DNA from 2 places in the Peribacillus sp. NPDC096447 genome. Region 2 is predicted to be linked to the other one. Evidence: riboswitches for the same ligand, from Rfam matches in the RefSeq annotation. Region 2 holds a riboswitch; the other holds the start of a gene.
What was found. Region 2 has a riboswitch for glycine ahead of ACIQZD_RS04115 (amidohydrolase). Riboswitches for the same ligand answer to the same signal wherever they lie in the genome.

Region 1: another riboswitch for glycine. It lies ahead of gcvT (glycine cleavage system aminomethyltransferase GcvT); the one in region 2 lies ahead of ACIQZD_RS04115 (amidohydrolase).

Annotation. Positions count from the first base shown of each region.
Region 1 covers NZ_JBIWEV010000001.1:389,040-398,169, reverse strand. Annotated here, with positions in the region: gene ACIQZD_RS01975 (YqhG family protein) at 1-69, opposite strand, end outside; gene ACIQZD_RS01970 (DEAD/DEAH box helicase) at 47-1,735, opposite strand; glycine riboswitch at 2,112-2,199, shown strand; glycine riboswitch at 2,203-2,285, shown strand; gene gcvT (glycine cleavage system aminomethyltransferase GcvT) at 2,424-3,530, shown strand; gene gcvPA (aminomethyl-transferring glycine dehydrogenase subunit GcvPA) at 3,548-4,894, shown strand; gene gcvPB (aminomethyl-transferring glycine dehydrogenase subunit GcvPB) at 4,887-6,344, shown strand; gene ACIQZD_RS01950 (rhodanese-like domain-containing protein) at 6,484-6,867, opposite strand; gene ACIQZD_RS01945 (lipoate--protein ligase family protein) at 7,071-7,907, shown strand; gene ACIQZD_RS01940 (vitamin B12-dependent ribonucleotide reductase) at 8,295-9,130, shown strand, end outside.
Region 2 covers NZ_JBIWEV010000001.1:833,539-842,668, forward strand. Annotated here, with positions in the region: gene ACIQZD_RS04110 (DNA translocase FtsK) at 1-426, opposite strand, end outside; gene ACIQZD_RS04115 (amidohydrolase) at 845-2,032, opposite strand; glycine riboswitch at 2,163-2,253, opposite strand; glycine riboswitch at 2,257-2,359, opposite strand; gene ACIQZD_RS04120 (DUF1444 domain-containing protein) at 2,509-3,315, opposite strand; gene ACIQZD_RS04125 (thioredoxin family protein) at 3,366-3,677, opposite strand; gene ACIQZD_RS04130 (hypothetical protein) at 3,788-4,327, opposite strand; gene ACIQZD_RS04135 (YtoQ family protein) at 4,419-4,868, shown strand; gene ACIQZD_RS04140 (GyrI-like domain-containing protein) at 4,982-5,851, opposite strand; gene ACIQZD_RS04145 (DUF84 family protein) at 5,971-6,492, opposite strand; gene ACIQZD_RS04150 (M42 family metallopeptidase) at 6,574-7,647, opposite strand; gene ACIQZD_RS04155 (PepSY domain-containing protein) at 7,825-8,142, shown strand; gene ACIQZD_RS04160 (YtnP family quorum-quenching lactonase) at 8,192-9,037, opposite strand.

The DNA of each region.
Region 1 (9,130 bases), 440 kb from region 2:
ATCCAGTATTTCACAATCATTGGCTTTAAAGTAAGTTATCAAAAAATCATGTATTTCCCGTTGCTGCATGAACCTCACCTTCCTTCATTGATTGAGCGAATTGGATTAACGATGAAAAATTATCCATCTTGATTTTCATTTCGCCCTCTGTTTTGGATTCGCCTACCACATCAATCAAATATTCTTCAATGTTGTTAATATCCAGTTTGGTTAGGATATCATCCAATTCACCGATTACTTTCTCGAATAAATTTATTTTTTCATATAGTAACTTCAGAATATGTTCTTCTACTGTATTTTTCGTGGCAAAGTTATAAATCATCACATCTTCTTCCTGACCAAGGCGGTGTATCCGTCCAATTCTCTGTTCGAGCCTCATCGGGTTCCATGGCAGGTCAAAATTAATCAAGTGATGGCAAAACTGAAGGTTTATCCCTTCCCCGCCAGCTTCTGTTGCAATTAATACCTGTATATTCTTTTGGAATAATTCTCGCATCCAGTCTTTCTTTCCGCGCTTAAAACCGCCTCGGAAAGGAACTGAAGAAATTCCATTTTGCTGTAGGTACCATTGTAGATATAGCTGAGTCGCCCGGTATTCGGTAAAGATAATGACTTTATCATCAATTTTCTTAATCAGTTCCAAAGCTTTTTCAGCCTTGGAGTTTTGAACCGTTTCATTCACTTTAGAAAATAAATCATCAAGCTTTGCCAAAAAGTCAGGGGAAGGCTGATCATATTTATTTTTCATATTCTTTAATGTATAAAAGACCGCCTCTCTGCTGCTGCATGCTTCCCTTTGGAGGGTGAGAGCCGAAAAGGCGCTTCCTTTAGAACCATCCGAAATAGGTTTGAATTTGGAAACAGCATCGTACAATGCTTGTTCCGTTGGAGAAAATTCAATGGTGATGGTCTCCACATGCCGTTTTGTCCATTCAATGCCAGTATCGGCCCGCCGGTTTCGAATCATGACAGTGTTAACAAGTTCCTTTAGGTGTTCATCTTCAATTATGTTGCGGCCTTTCCCTTTATACTTTTCCGAAAAAAGTGAGGCATTTCCCAAGTGGCCCGGTTTCAATAACGAAACGAGGTGGAAAATTTCCTCGACTTTATTTTGAATCGGAGTGGCTGTCAGGAGTAAACAAAATTTCTTTTTCAGATTTTGGACGAATTCATAGTTCTTCGTTTTATTATTTTTAAGTTTATGAGCTTCATCAATAATGATGAAGTCGTATTCCTGCTTGAAAATGATATCTCGATGTGGAGCGCGTTTCGCTGTATCAATGGATGAAATGACCACATCACAGGAGTCCCAAACATAGCTTTTTCTCTGAACGACTGCCGGTATATGAAACTTGGTATTCAATTCAAAAGCCCATTGTGTGACAAGGGAAGCAGGAACAAGGATCAAAACTTTTTTTACAAGGCCCCTAATCATATATTCTTTTAGGATCAATCCAGCTTCAATTGTTTTTCCGAGCCCTACCTCATCAGCTAAAATGGCCTTTCCATTCATCTTTTCCACCACTTGCTTCGCTGCTTCCAATTGATGCGGAAGCGGGGTTAACTGCGGGAGGTGCTTGGGCGCCTGTAAACCTTCAAAATCAGGGATGATAAGATTTTCCTCCATTTGAACCGCCAGCTTATAAAGCTCCCAATTTCCCCATGGACCGTCATTTTCCATCTTTTGCAGAAACTCGTCATTCCATTCAGAATTGAAGGATATATTGATTTTCATAGAAATAACTCCCTCTTAAATCATAATTTCCTTAATATAAGGTCAAAACCCGAACATTTCATATGTGAAGTAAGAAAAATATTTCTCTTCAAAAGATATTGCAGAGATAAGTTTCTTAGGGTAGGATATAAGTATATTTAGAAAATTCCAATTTTCAAACGCCACAAAGAATCTTTGTACATCGATTTTGCAGTTCGCGTTTTCTTAGTATGGGCTATAGGCTCCTAATTTATCCAAGAATACTGAAGGAGACCAATCAAACGGTTTCTGAAGTTTCAGGAGAATTGGCAGAGAATGCATTCCACAATGCTCAGGGGTTTTACCGATGCTTGGTGGCTTATTCGCTTCCTTTCATAGGTAGACCATTTATATGCGGGTGAAGATAAGGGGAGAGACTACGGATGTAGCGCCGAAGGAGCAAACTTAGCAGTGAATCTCTCAGGCAAAAGAACTCTTATTGGACGCAACTCTGGAGAGCGCCGCCCGTTTTGGACGGCCACCAAAGGGGAAAACCTATTACATAGGTAAACTTTCAGGTTTCAGGACAGAGAAAAAGCTCAAACGGGCTTTCTCTGTCCTTTTTTGTGCTTTTTTCACATCATGAATCAGGATATATCTGATGCGTAATGACAAGAAGCTTTTGATAATGAAGCCAATTAATTTAAAAAAATCTGAAGGGGGTCATTTTTTGACCAATTTAAAAAGAACACCACTATTTGAGGTTTATCGTGAATACGGAGGTAAAACGATTGATTTTGGCGGCTGGGAACTTCCTGTCCAATTTTCGGGTATAAAGGATGAACATGAAGCCGTACGTACAAAAGCGGGGTTATTCGATGTTTCCCATATGGGTGAAGTCGATGTTAAGGGTCCCGGGAGCCTTAACTTTTTACAGAAGATGCTGACTAATGATATATCAAAGCTGAAACAGGGCGGTGCCCAATATACCGCTATGTGTTATGAAAACGGAGGCACGGTTGATGATCTCATCGTGTATAAAAGGGCTGAGGATGACTATCTGCTCGTGGTCAATGCTGCGAACACAGAAAAAGATTTCAATTGGCTGCAAGCTCATTTACCGGAAGATGTCCAAATCAAGAATGTATCTAGTGACTATACACAGCTGGCGCTTCAAGGACCATCTGCAGAGAAGATTTTACAAAAACTATCGGGAAATACTGCTTTAAGTGAAATTGGATTTTTCAAGTTCAAGGAAAATGTCATGATTAACGGCATCTCTACGATGGTATCCCGTACTGGATACACTGGTGAGGATGGCTTTGAGATATATAGTGACAGTGAAAATGGTCCCGCCCTTTGGAAGGCGATTATGGATGCCGGAAACGAAGAGGGGGTTCAGCCGATTGGTTTAGGTGCTCGTGATACCTTGCGTTTTGAAGCAAAACTGCCGTTGTATGGGCAGGAGCTTTCAGCGGACATCACCCCGATAGAAGCCGGGATTGGTTTTGCAGTAAAAGTCGATAAGGAAGTTGATTTTTTCGGGAAAGCCGTTCTTGCTGAGCAAAAGGAGAAAGGAGCTCCCCGCAAGCTTGTGGGAATTGAAATGATTGACCGTGGCATTCCACGTCATGGGTATAAGGTCTACAGCGGTGATAAAGTCATTGGCGAGGTCACGACCGGTACCCAATCACCAACGTTGAAGAAAAACGTGGGTTTGGTACTTATCGATAAGGAATTTTCGGTGCTGGATGCGGAAGTCGAAGTGGAAATCCGATCCAAACGTTTGAAAGCCGTTATAATACAAACACCTTTTTATAAAAAACCACGTAAATAGAGGGGAATGGTCATTAGATGAAACATCGTTATTTACCCATGACAGAGCAAGATAAACAAGAAATGCTGAAAGCGATAGGGGTATCCACTGCTGAAGAACTTTTCAATGATATCCCTGAAAGCGTTCGTTTTCAAGGAGAATACGATATCAAGCCTGCTAAATCGGAACCTGCATTAATGAAAGAATTATCAAGGCTTGCTGCCAAGAATGCGGATCTTAAAAACTATGCTTCCTTCCTTGGTGCGGGTGTCTATGACCATTATGCACCGGTCATCGTCGATCATGTTCTATCCCGTTCTGAATTTTACACGGCTTATACACCCTATCAGCCTGAAATTTCACAGGGCGAGCTTCAGGCCATCTTTGAATATCAAACGATGATATGTGAATTGACGGGCATGGATGTGGCTAACTCCTCCATGTATGACGGCGGGACAGCGCTAGCTGAAGCAGCCATGCTTGCTTCAGGCCAGACACGACGCAAGAAGATTCTCATTTCAGGAACCGTTCATCCTGAATCAAGAGAAGTCGTTAAGACATATGCGAAAGGGCAACGCGTGGAAGTGGTCGAAATTCCTTATAAAGACGGTGTGACGGACTTAGCTGCTTTAAGGGAATTGGCGAATGATGACATTGCAGGAGTGATCGTGCAATATCCGAACTTTTTTGGCCGCATCGAGCCATTGAAAGAAATGGAGGAAATCATTCATGGAGTCAAGTCCATGTTTATCGTTTCCAGTAACCCGCTTGCATTGGGAGCTTTGACATCCCCTGGTGCACTCGGTGCAGATATCGTAACGGGTGATGCTCAGCCATTCGGCATTCCAGCGGCATTCGGCGGACCTCATTGTGGATATTTTGCCGTTACTAATAAACTTGTTCGGAAAGTTCCGGGCCGACTCGTCGGTCAAACAGTGGATGAAAATGGTAAAAGGGGATTCGTACTGACGCTACAAGCTCGTGAACAGCACATTCGCCGTGACAAAGCCACATCCAACATTTGTTCCAATCAAGCTTTGAATGCGTTGGCAGCTTCTGTTGCAATGACCGCGCTTGGGAAAAAGGGTGTCAAAGAAATGGCCGTGCAAAATATTCAAAAAGCTCATTATGCGAAAAAAGCAATTATGGCAAAAGGGGTGGAAGTGATATTCGACGGTCCTTCGTTCAATGAATTTGTCATTAAACTGCCTGCTTCGTTTTCAGAAATCAATAAAAACCTTTTTGAAAAAGGGATGATCGGCGGCTTTGATTTAGGGACGGTTTATCCTGAGCTGAAAGACCATATGCTGGTTGCGGTAACTGAACTTAGAACAAAAGAAGAAATTGATGCACTTGCGCAGGAATTGGGGGATCAACATGAATAATCAAGATCAATCACTCATTTTTGAAATCAGTACTTCCGGTCGAATCGGGTACAGTCTGCCAGAAATGGATGTTGCAACTATTCCGCTCGAAGAAATTCTTCCTGCCGACTACATCCGTGAAGAAGAGGCAGAGCTGCCTGAGGTGTCCGAACTGGATATCATGCGTCACTATACAGCACTCTCCAAACGGAATCATGGGGTGGATTCGGGTTTTTATCCGCTGGGTTCATGCACGATGAAATATAATCCGAAAATAAATGAAAATGTGGCACGCTTCAACGGCTTTGCCCATATCCATCCATATCAAGATCCGGCTACCGTTCAGGGAGCATTGGGACTCTTATTTGATTTGCAGGAACACTTAACGGAAATCACCGGGATGGACCAAGTGACATTACAGCCTGCAGCAGGTGCACATGGTGAGTGGACAGGGTTAATGATGATTCGCGCTTTTCACGAAGCGAATGGCGATACAGAACGCACGAAAGTAATTGTACCTGATTCTGCACACGGTACGAATCCTGCCTCTGCCACTGTTGCCGGACTTGAAACGATTACAGTGAAATCCGATGAAAATGGATTAGTCGACCTTGAAGATTTAAAGCGTGTTGTCGGACCTGATACGGCGGCCTTGATGCTGACGAACCCCAATACATTGGGATTGTTTGAAGAAAACATTTTGGAAATGGCACAACTTGTCCATGATGCAGGTGGGAAGCTTTATTATGACGGAGCCAATCTGAATGCAGTCCTATCAAAAGCACGCCCGGGTGACATGGGCTTTGATGTGGTTCACTTAAATCTCCATAAAACATTCACAGGTCCGCATGGCGGCGGCGGTCCGGGTTCCGGCCCGGTAGGAGTGAAGGCTGACTTGATTCCTTACTTGCCTAAACCGCTTGTGGTCAAACAAGGGGAGCAATTCGTTCTTGATTATGATCGTCCGCAATCGATTGGCAGGGTAAAACCTTATTATGGTAATTTCGGGATAAACGTGAGGGCATATACGTACATTCGTTCAATGGGTCCTGATGGCCTTAAAGCCGTCACCGAGAATGCTGTCATCAATGCCAATTATATGATGCGTAGGTTGGAACCTTATTTTGACTTGCCATATAATCGTCATTGTAAGCACGAATTCGTATTAAGCGGACGCCGGCAAAAGAAATTGGGGGTAAGGACTCTCGATATAGCCAAAAGATTGCTGGATTTCGGGTATCATCCTCCAACCATTTACTTCCCGTTGAACGTGGAAGAAGGAATGATGATAGAACCGACTGAAACCGAGTCAAAAGAAACGCTGGATGCGTTCATTGATGCGATGATCCAGATTGCGAAGGAAGCGGAAGAAACCCCTGAAATCGTCCAGGAAGCTCCGCATACAACCGTTATAAAGCGGCTTGATGAAACTCTTGCTGCAAGAAAACCTGTTCTGCGTTATCAAGCCTAGATTGATAGCTTATACGAAAAAAATCCCTGCCTGCCGGCGGGGATTTTTCATGTTTATGTAAGATTTCATTAAAGTCCAACAGTTAACTTTCTTTTCCTTGAGCTATTGAATTAAAAAGAGCCCATGCGGAGATGGGGTCTTATTTCTTTGCTTTGATTTTCCCGGTCCACATTTTGAAACCGCCCTTTAGGTGAAAAAGTTCCCTGTAGCCCTTTTTGTATAGCATGGCTGCAGCTCTGCCGCTGATGATTTCGCTTTGAGCGTACAAATATACAGGCTTGTCCGGCCTAATTTCGACCAAGCGTGTTTTCATTTGAGTCATAGGGATGTTTCTTGCGCCTAAGATATGACCATTCTCGAAATCATTCGGTTCCCGCACATCGATTAGCTGCACTTTTCTGTAGTTAGCGATAAATTCGTCCTGTGTTAGTGTTTTAACGATTTTACGCTGGCGGTACCAATTAAAAAGTGAATACGCAATAACCACTCCCAAGATGATGAGCAGTGTATATAATATTTCCAAACATAAAAACTCCCTTCTACCTTAACGAATACAGACAATCTTTATTATATAATTGCTTTACCCAATAATCAAAAAGAATTTTCATCAAATTCTTCATCGACTTGATAGCACTTTCTTTTTTAGAGTGTTAAAGTCTGTTAAACTACTACATGTGAGTTTTTTGTGGGGTATTGAAAAACAGTATATCGAAACGAGGGGTAAGGATGACTAAAGATAAATGGGGTTTTATAGATTCGGGGTATTGTTCACCGGCTTTTAATATGGCGCTGGACGAAGCGCTGTTAAACTGGCAAAGCAAAGGGGAAATTCCGCCAATCATACGCTTTTACGGCTGGGATCCAGCTACATTGTCAATCGGTTATTTTCAAAAGGCAGAAGCGGAAATTGATATGGAAGAGGTCAAAAGGCAGGGCCTTGGTTTTGTTCGCAGGCCAACAGGAGGACGAGCGGTACTGCACGAGCATGAATTGACTTATAGCGTAATCGTTCCAGAATCCTATCCGGGAATGCCGACTACCGTTACTGAAGCATATCGTGTCATTTCTGAAGGAATATTAATGGGGTTCAGGAATCTGGGATTGGATGCTTATTTTGCCGTGCCTCGAACCGATCAGGAAAAAGCGGCTTTAAAATCGCCTAGATCTTCGGTCTGCTTTGATGCTCCAAGCTGGTATGAACTGGTCGTTGAGGGCAGGAAGGTCGCTGGCAGCGCTCAAACCAGGCAAAAAGGCGTCATCCTTCAGCACGGGTCCATTTTGCTTGAACTGGATGATGATAAGCTCTTTAGCGTATTTAAATTCTCAAATGACAGGGTTAAAGAGAGAATGCAAAAAAACCTAAAAAACAAAGCTGTGGCCATAAATGACATTGCCGGGAGAAAGATTACCATCCCTGAAGCGAAAGAAGCTTTTGAAAAAGGTTTTGCCGAAGGACTTTCAATCGATTTAGAGCCATACGTCCTCACCGAAAAGCAATTGCTGGAAGTGAAGGCCATTGCAGAAAGCAAATATGAAAGCGATGAATGGAATTTCATGAGATAGAGGAAGCATAATCAGAGTGGATAATAAAAAGTTTTTTCAGATTTGTTTGACCAAATAACACATCCCTTGCAGGGATAAGCCCTAAAAGGGATGGGGAAAAAGCAAGGTCCAAATTAATTGAAATCTGATGAAAAATTATTGTAAATCGACATTTTCCTCCCTTTTGCTAACTATCTTAATTGATTTATCGTTTGACAAAATAAAAAGTTATTCAAAACAAACACAATATATAGTGGTTGAAATATTTAATGCGACACTATATGTTGATTTTTGAGTTTCGCTATGATAAATTTAGGGTACTTGTTAAGCGAAACGGACATGTAAGGCTACATAAGGATTTTTGCGGCAGCAAGAACGGATCTTGAAACATATAAAGGAGAGGGAATTATGTCGGTTGTAATAAAAGAAGCTTTAAAGGTTGATCTAGAAAGGTTGAATAAGGATATTTCTTTATTTCCCCAGGTTCACCCTGTAACGGCTGATATGAAAATGGCGCATAAGGGAGTGTCCCGTCTAGTCATGCTTGACCGCTATTCTTTTAAGGATACTGAAAAAATCACACTCTCGGCAGGCGATTTCGTCGTGTTGACGATTAAGGAAGATCCGAAATTCCCGGCAAGGGGTCTCGGTTACATCGTTGAAATAGATTGGGAAACAAAAAAAGCGAAGGTTTTGGTGGATGAAGAATTCCGTGGCGTTCTGGATAGTCCGGAAGAAATGGAGACGGGAATTGTAAATCGCCCTTTGGATATTATCGAAAAGCCGCTTGAAATATACTATGAACAAATTGCGAAACGTAATGCAACGGGATTGGCATCAGTGGAAACCACGGAAGAAAAGAGAACGGAATGGTTCAATAAATTCTATGAAGAATTAAAGAACCTTAATTTTGTCCCGGCAGGACGAGTATTATATGGTGCAGGTTCCAATACGGATGTTACTTATTTCAACTGCTATGTAATGCCATTCGTACCGGATTCACGTGAAGGTATTTCAGAACATAGGAAACAAGTGATGGAAATCATGAGCCGCGGCGGCGGAGTAGGAACGAACGGGTCGACACTGCGTCCAAGAAACACTTTGGCAAAAGGCGTAAACGGAAAATCCTCGGGTTCAGTGTCATGGCTTGACGATATTGCGAAACTGACGCATCTTGTTGAACAGGGCGGTAGCAGACGCGGCGCGCAAATGATCATGCTTGCTGATTGGCATCCTGATATTGC
Region 2 (9,130 bases):
TGGAGTGTTTGAAGGGACTATTTTTGAGGTTTCCTCCCGTTCAAAGCTTCTCCGTTTTGGTTCAGGATCCCTTACAGGCCTTCTCGTCGTTTCTTTGGTCACATTCTTCCCCTGTTTTGGTTCGTGTTCTTCCCTATTTCTTTCCCTAGGCTTTCTTTTGTTCTGTTCACGGTCTGGAATGAGCGGAAACTTGAACTGCCCTTTTGGATATTGAAACAGGATTTTCGTATCCGGGTCTGGCGTCTGCGACATCTTTTCCACTTTTTGATTGTAAACCTTTATTTCTTCTTCCTTTGACTTCGAAAGCTTCGAAAAATCCATTTTCCTTAATGTCTCTTCATCAAGCGGTTCATCTATAATAATTTCTTCGATTTCGATAATTTCCTCTGCTTGGAACCATTTTTTCATCTTATTTAGCCATTTCAAAACTATCACTCTTTCTACATCTGTAGTTATGTAACTAATTCTACCAGTTATTTTAAAAATATCGAGAAAATTTAAGCTAAATTGGGATTAGTATCTATTTTTTTATCGCACTCTTACTAACTTAACGTATTTCGCAGAACTCCTACCCTATTAAACCCCTTCTGGAATGAGTTTAAACCTACCCATCGCGAAATAACATTAGCCCCTAGTCTACTATTTAAATAAAACACCGCTGTTAAATCGCGTTTACAAAGAGATTAAGTTTTCATGCAGCGCAAGAAGCAGACTGGTCAATTCATTAAAGCAACCTTCACGAAACCTCCGGCGGCATTCTGAAGCCCATAAAACACCGTTCGTTAATACCGAACGGTGTTTTGTGGGTTTCTGCATTTTTTTGCAAACAAATATACCAATGCGACTATTCCCATTCATAAAAATTGCATACAACCTGGGCCACTGATTTGGATGCAATCAAAAGGGCATCTTCATCAATGTCGAATTTAGGATGGTGATTGAAATATGCCTTCTCCACCCCTTTCGGTTTACAGCCAATGTAAAAGAAGCAGCCAGGAATCTTTTCGGCATAATACGAAAAATCTTCTGAACCTGAGAAAACCGGAAATTCCAAGACATTTTTAATATCTTTGTCATTCATGCTTTCCAGACTATTTTTCACGAATCCAGTCAGTTCAGGGTCATTATATAACGGAGGATAATCAGGCACATATGTTAGTTCGCACTGAACATCAAATTCCGTTTCTATCCCTTTGACGATGCGGTGGATTTCCTTATCGATCAGCTGTTGGGTCTCTGCTGTCATATAACGGACATCCCCTTCAATTTCTATACGATCTTTTATGACATTAAAGCTTCCTTTTCCATCGAAGGAGCCGATTGTGACCACGCCCATATCAAAAGGATTCAAGCGGCGGCTGATTACAGTTTGTACGGCTGTCACGAAATGGGCCCCTGCCACAATGGCATCATTAGCCATATGCGGGGAGGAACCATGTCCGCCTACACCCTTTATCGCCAGCTTGAAATAGGTCCGTCCAGCCATCGAATAGCCGCCGTGATACCCGACAACCCCTGCTGGATGCGACGGAAATAAGTGGATTCCAAAAACGGCATCCAGTTCATCCAAACACCCTGATTCCATAATGCTTTTTGCTCCACCTGGGGGCGTTTCTTCTGCATGTTGATGGATTATTTTAATCGTACCGGATAGGGAATCTTTAAGCTCATTGATGCAGTCTGCCAGAACCAATAAATAAGCGGTATGCCCATCGTGTCCGCAGGCATGCATGACACCTTCATTTTTTGAACGGAACGGAACATCCGCTTCTTCTGTAATCGGCAATGCATCGAAGTCCGCACGGAGACCTATCGTTTTCCCAGGTTTTCCGCCTTCAATCGTTACGATGATCCCTAATCCATTTCCTACATTCGTTTGAATCGACACATCCTTTCCTTTATAAAAATCAATGATATATTGTGCCGTTTTCTCTTCTTTGAAGGATAGTTCCGGATTCTCGTGTAAATGACGGCGGATTTGAACCATTTCCCCTTTACGGGCTTCCAGCATGTTCATTAATTTGCTTTTCACGTTCATGATCATTCTCCCCCTTATTTCAAGTTGAGCATATTAGTAAGTTCCAGTTCGCTGCATACCTTCTTATACAAAGTGCCAAATAAAAAAGGGCAAGGAAGGATTGCGTAAACTTACCGCTCCCCTTCTCTGTCCTTTTTACCTGAGAGTTTAGCTCCATTTTTGGTCATGGAGATTTCCCCTTTGGTGGCACACTGCTTCCTGCGCGCTCTCCAGAGTTGCGTTCAGCTGCGGTTCCATTTACCTGAGAGATTTGCTCCAAGGGATCTTTTTGGAACTTGCTCCTTCCCGGCCTCAATGCTTGCACTCTCCCACAACGTTCATCCGCTTGTTCTATCATTATATATTTTCAAAATATTCCAATTATATTATCACCGATTAAAAAATAAATATCAACTCAGAGTTATAAACTCTATTAAACTTTAAAAGGACCGCTGTCAGATGCTGACACGGTCCTTTTGTGTTTCAATATATTATTGTTCACGTTTTTTGTTTTTACCCATAATGAAGATGGGCTCCAACTCATTTTCTTCGTAAAGGAATGATAGAGCCGTTATTGGAACATGACCGCTGGCAAAGAAGCTCATCGCCATTTGCGCAAGAATATCATAGCCCGTATCATTCTTCACATCGGCAATGATGATGACATCCTGATGGGGAATGGCCACAGCCATGGTTCCCTCGATCTTGTCCTTCATTTCCCGAAGCCATGATTCATTTAAAATCCTGCTGGCATCATATCCATCATTCGTGTTCAAAAAATAAAATGCATTACCTGCAACGATATCCGACTTCATTTCAGTGGAGAGGGAACGGGCATTAAAAAGGGCAATTTCACGGATCCTATCACCCTGCCAATTTTCCCGTTGAATCATCTTCTCATCTATAAGACGGTAGGTTTTCCCTAAATCAAGGGCATAAAAAACCCGGGTTTCAGCCGTATGCTCATCGAATAAAAATGGATTTCCTTCTTCCGATTCCATTGGAAAGGAGGTCGAGCGGATGACTGGGAAAATGAATTTCTCCTTGCCTTCCATGCTGTGTTCCTCCCCCATCACATTCAGGGCCTCTTCCACGTAATAGGTAATTTCATCGATGGCCTTTTCCTGTACGTTTTCATAGTTAGCAAGCACAGGAGGCAACTCGATGGTAATCCCCTTCCCGGTCTTCACATTTTCCACCCGTAACGTATCTTGCTTGCTATTGAATTTGAATGTGCGATTCTCATCTTTTAAACGTTCCTTCAAGATATTTTTCAGCTTCGTGCTGTCCATTTTCATGACTGACCCTCCTCTTCATTGAAAAATCCCCAGCGAGAAGGGGAAATTGATTATAATGATTGAATGAATTCCTCAATTTGTTCTTGAGTTTTGCGATCCTTGCTCACAAATCTGCCTAGCTCCTTGCCATTATCATACGCAATGAAACTTGGTATTCCAAACACATCATTAGCCGCACACACATCGATGAATTCATCACGGTCCACATAAATGAATGTAAAGTCAGGAAATTTCTTTTCAATCTCCGGCATTATCGGTTCGATTACACGGCAATCCCCACACCATGTTGCTGAAAAAAGAAAGATATGTTTGCCTTCATTTTTCAATGCATCATATTGCTCAACGGTTTGTAATTTTTCCATTTGAATATTCCTCCTGCTCTAAATAAAACCTTAATTTTTATAACTCCCATCATACCAGACTCTCCACGAATCAACCATTAATACGGATCGGTTGAAAGGCACGGGTCAGCTTATTTTTGGGGCACGGATGAAACGATTTCCATCATTTGTTTTGCATCGGTTTTTAATTGGTCTTTATCCGTTTCGGTTGTCAGCTTCACCCCGCCGATCCCCACTGCAAGCTCATACTTTTCTTTCGGTATCTCTTTAATCGAGATAAAGCCAAATTTATCATCAGTCTGAAAAGAATGCAGCATTACATTTTGATCATGTTGTTCCTTTATCGCCAAATATAACACGGAGCTGTCTTCTTTTTCATTTGGATTGACAAATAATATATAAATCTTATCACCTTTTTGTAAAATCAAATTATTATCATGTTCTTCCACTACTTTAAAATCCTTTGGCAGATAGACCTGAATTAGCCCCGCCTCTTGATTGGGCTGTTTTTCATCGTCACGAAAAGCCACTTCAGCAGCCTTCATTGCCTTTTCGGTTTGTCTCTCGATACCTGAGCAGCCCACGATCAAACTGCTTATCAACAGGAAAACAAGAAAATTCTTATTCGATAAAGCCATCATCATTCCTCCAGCCGTCTCTTTTACTACCATATGGATAATATTATCCTTATTTACGGAATTCATCCATTATCTAAAAAACATGGTACAATGAAAGCAAATTTTAATACCGAGGAGGAAAACAATGAAGTTAATCGTGTATCTTGCTGGGGAGATCCATTCAAATTGGAGAAGCGAGTTGAGAGATAAGGCCGCTGCACTGAAGCTCCCTTTAGAATTCGTCGGCCCGATGGAAAATCATGAACGCTCCGATAATATCGGTGAAGATATCCTTGGGGAACAGCCGAATCCTATCCTGAAGGATGCGGCCGCTTCCCAAATCAATAATTTGCGGACAGGTCTTTTGATGAAAAAAGCCGATCTTGTCGTCGCTCTGTTTGGCGAGAAATATAAACAGTGGAATACTGCCATGGACGCAAGCACCGCCGTTTCCCTGGGTAAACCGCTTATTTTGATTCGCCCGGAATCCCATCATCATGCCTTAAAGGAATTATCGGAAAAGGCGAGTGTCACAGTCGAATCCGTGAACCAAGCCATGAAGGTGCTTTCTTATATTTTTGAAGAAGGGCTGTAAATCTCCCTGTCCCTTAACCTTCCAGCTCAAGTATGAAGAACTGATCATTTATAAAGAAACGAATAAAAAGCTTGCAGGGCCTCCCCTGCAAGCGAAAAACGTATATTTTTACCTTATCCCTTTTTAATGGGAATCCAAATTTCGGAGTAATAGTCAGGGTTTGAAGCGTCGTCATTCGCGTATACTTCCAATTCTGGAGTTCCGGCATGTTCATAACCGCTGGTAGGGAACCATTCAGAAAAAATTCGTTTCCAAGCTTGTTGGATGCTATCGGGCATAGGTCCGTGAACTTCGAATGCAACCCACTTGGAAGCCGGTATCGTAAGGGTTGAAAACTCTTCAGGCACTTTCCCGGCATACTCTGCACCTATCCAATAATCCATCGTTTCATTTTTTTCCACAGCCCGCTTATCGACACATACACCAATCAAGCCATCTATTTGGCCATTGTTCAACTTCGCCAACCTATCTCCTGTTCCATCCGAATTCACTTTCTCCCACAACTTTGGAATCCCGATCAAATTCTCTTCATTAACCAAGGAAAACTCTTGCTTGATTCCAATCAATTGAAAGGAATCCCTTTCAAGGATATTGTATTTCATCGGTTTTGCCCCTTTCAGAATCACCTGTATCATCAGGCGTTCATAGAATTTCAGCTTCCCCATATACTTTCGGGCTTCGCTTGGAGATACCCCATGCTGCCTTCGAAAAGCTTTTGAGAATGCCTCGGGGGTGTCATAGCCATACTTGTAGGCTAAATCAATGACCTTGCCATTTGTTGATGAAATCTCCTGGGCCGCCAAGGTCAGCCTTCGACGACGGATATAGTCACCAATGGTTATATCCGTTAAAATGGTGAATGTCCGTTGAAAATGAAAAGCTGAGGCATTCGCCTGCTTGGAAATACTCTCGATCGTGAGGTCCTCCAATAAGTGCTCCTCGATATAGTCGATGGCCTTTTGGATTGATTCAACCCACCCCATATCCGCTCACCCCTTGTCACTATACTAGCAAGGCCGCTCTATAAAATCCTGTCTTATTCTGCTCTGTTTTGGCAGTGTTCGTTTCCATCATTCGAAGCCCGCCTTTCCATGACAGTGATTCAAAAATCATGCTTTTTCATTTTCAGCTTATACTCGTGTTGACCGGCTAGCATCCTCATGATATGAAGGAACATTTCCCCCCTGGTGATTCGCTCATTTGTAAATACGCCGATCGCTCCTTCCTTTTTGCTAATATTCTCTTGCCTTGTGAAGGCGTCCATCACCGGGCCCAACTCTTCACCGTCCAGCAGCTTCCCGGCAACAATTCCCGGAACCGGGATTCTCGCTCCGGCAGCTACAAAGACCTCACCGTCCCTCATGGCCATTGCACCCCAATTACACAGAAACAGGGCTTGTCCCATTTTCACGACACCGCCTTCAAGTCCGATACCCATATCGGCATCACTGTGAAGCAAGCAATTCCGGGCACGTGTCATTGCCCCCTCCATCGTTTCCTCGTCCGAAAAAGGCTGTTCCGGGACCCCGCTCTCCACTTGAAGGGAAATGATGTCAGCATCTTCATATACACCAAGCACGGCACTTACTTTCGCCGGATTCTTACTTCCTACTGCTATTTTCAATATAATTACCTTCCTTCTATGTAAAAAAAGCTGATGGAAAAGGATTCATGACAGCATCCCTTTCCATTTCAGCTTCCTCCGTCAACCGTTTTTTATCAAGGTCTCGAATGTCGTTTTATCACAGGAACGAACCAATTTCCCAATCAGTTCACGTGCAGCGGCATAATCATCAATATGAATCATGGATGCATGTGTATGAATATAACGGGAACAAATGCCAATCACCCCGCTTGGAATGCCTTCGTTTGCAATATGGACTTGCCCTGCATCCGTGCCGCCTTGGGAAACGAAATATTGATACGGAATCTCATTCGACTCGGCCGTATCAAGGATGAATTCCCTCATGCCGCGATGCGTAACCATCGAACGATCGAAAATGCGGAGCAGTGCCCCTTTTCCAAGCTGACCAAATTCACTTTTACTGCCGGACATATCGTTCGCCGGACTTGCATCCAAAGCGAAGAAAAGATCCGGTTTGATCATATGAGCTGCAGTTTGAGCGCCCCGTAATCCCACTTCCTCCTGGACAGTTGCCCCGGAATATAAGACATTTGGTAACGTTTCACCTTTTAAATCTTTTAACAATTCAATCGCAAGTCCGCAGCCGTAACGATTATCCCACGCTTTTGCGAGGATTTTCTTCTCATTGGCCATCGGCGTGAATGGACAAATCGGTACAATCTGCTGACCTGGCTTAATACCGATCCTCTTAACATCTTCCTTATCATCCGCCCCGATATCAATCAGCATATTTTTGATATCCATTGGTTTTGAGCGTTGCGACTCATCAAGCAAATGAGGCGGAATCGAACCGATGACACCAATGACCGGACCGTTATCGGTTATGATTTCAACTCTTTGGGCCAAAAGCACTTGACTCCACCAGCCTCCTAGGGTCTGAAAGCGAATCATTCCATTTTCCGTTACGGAGGTGACCATGAATCCCACTTCATCCATGTGGCCGGCAACTAGTACAGTCGGACCATCCTCATTGCCTCTTTTTACGCCAAATATTCCGCCAAGGCGATCTTGGACGATTTCATCCGAATACTTTTCCAGCTCACTTTTCATGAAACTCCGAACTGCATGTTCATTTCCCGAGGCTCCCGGTAATTCCGTCAATGTTTTAAAAAGCTCCAAAGTCTCATGATTCATTTTTCTACCCCTAACCTATGTATTGTTTCTTACTATTTTACAGAACTTAGCATCGTGTTACACTAGAAAGTTCTAATTTATCAGTTAATGGGTAAAATTTCAAATTATTAGTCAAATAAAGCGTTCTTCTGTATACTGGAAGAAGTGATTTTAAAAAATGCAATGGAGGAGAAATCAATGAATTGGAAAACGTTTTTACTGGGTACTGCAGCCGGGTTTGCTGCGGGCTATGCGACAAAACAACTATTGGATCAATCAAGTAAACCTTCTCCCGATAAAGTCTTGGCCCAAGTGAAGGAAACAGTCAAAAAAGATGGAAATATATATGGCTCATGGATCTTGATGAAGCCGGAAAACTATACAAAAAATGATTTGGACTATGAAGTGTACAAAGGCGGGATCACCAGAAACACAGAGGGTAAACGCGAGCAATTCGAATTTGTTGCAGATGCCTCAACAGGAACGATATTGGAGCTTAATGCGCAAAATGATTGAAACAAAAAAGGAGGGCCGTCAAAATGACGTCCTCCTTTTGCTTTCCCGCTTACCGCTTCCGTTTCAATTCGTCTATTATTTCCTTACCCGTTACATCCCATTTGATGGCACAATATTGGGCATCATGGTAAAAGCTGTACCAAGACCCATTTTCCAGTCCGGATTTCATCCACTTTTCCTTCGCTTCGATGGAAGTCATGGGATAATCATCATAAGCGAGGACCCAGAGGACATTCGCATGGGCGTGCGTCGGCATGATATCTGCCATGTGAATCAATCTATCCCCGTCATCCTCAATGATGATGATCGCATGTCCATCACTATGTCCCCCAGTATGGATCATTTTAATACCGTCCGTAATTTCCAGCTCACCTTCAAAAGGACGTACAAGAGAAGCGACAGCCTCCCAGTTTTCTGCCCAATATGTACTTTTTGAACGAATATTCGGGTTTTTCATTTCATCCCATTCAGTTTGGGTCGTAATGATTTCTGCACGCTCGAAAACAGGCACCCAAGTTTCACCTTCACGTTTCGTCAAACCGCAGGCATGGTCGAAATGTAGATGGGTCATTAAAATGTAATCGATATCATTTGGCTGAAGCCCAAGTCTGCCAAGATCTTCGACAAGATTGGATTCCTCCGTCACCCCAAAATTCCGTTTCTGCTTGTCATTCAGCTTTCCATTGCCAATTCCGGAATCTATAAGCATGTTCAATCCATTAGCCTGCACCAAAATCGGATCCGTTCGTAGTTCGATTTGGTTATTTTCGTTAACAGGATACTTCTTGGACCAAAGCGGTTTCGGTACAACACCGAACATCGCACCGCCATCCAAGTGAGTCACACCGCCATTCAACCATGTTAATTTAATTTCCCCTATTTGCATCTTTTCCATTATACCCCTCCTCTTCCTATAGTTTAACACCCACTTCCATATATTGAAATTGATAACGATCAAGTCATCCTCGTGATAGAAATACACCCGCTT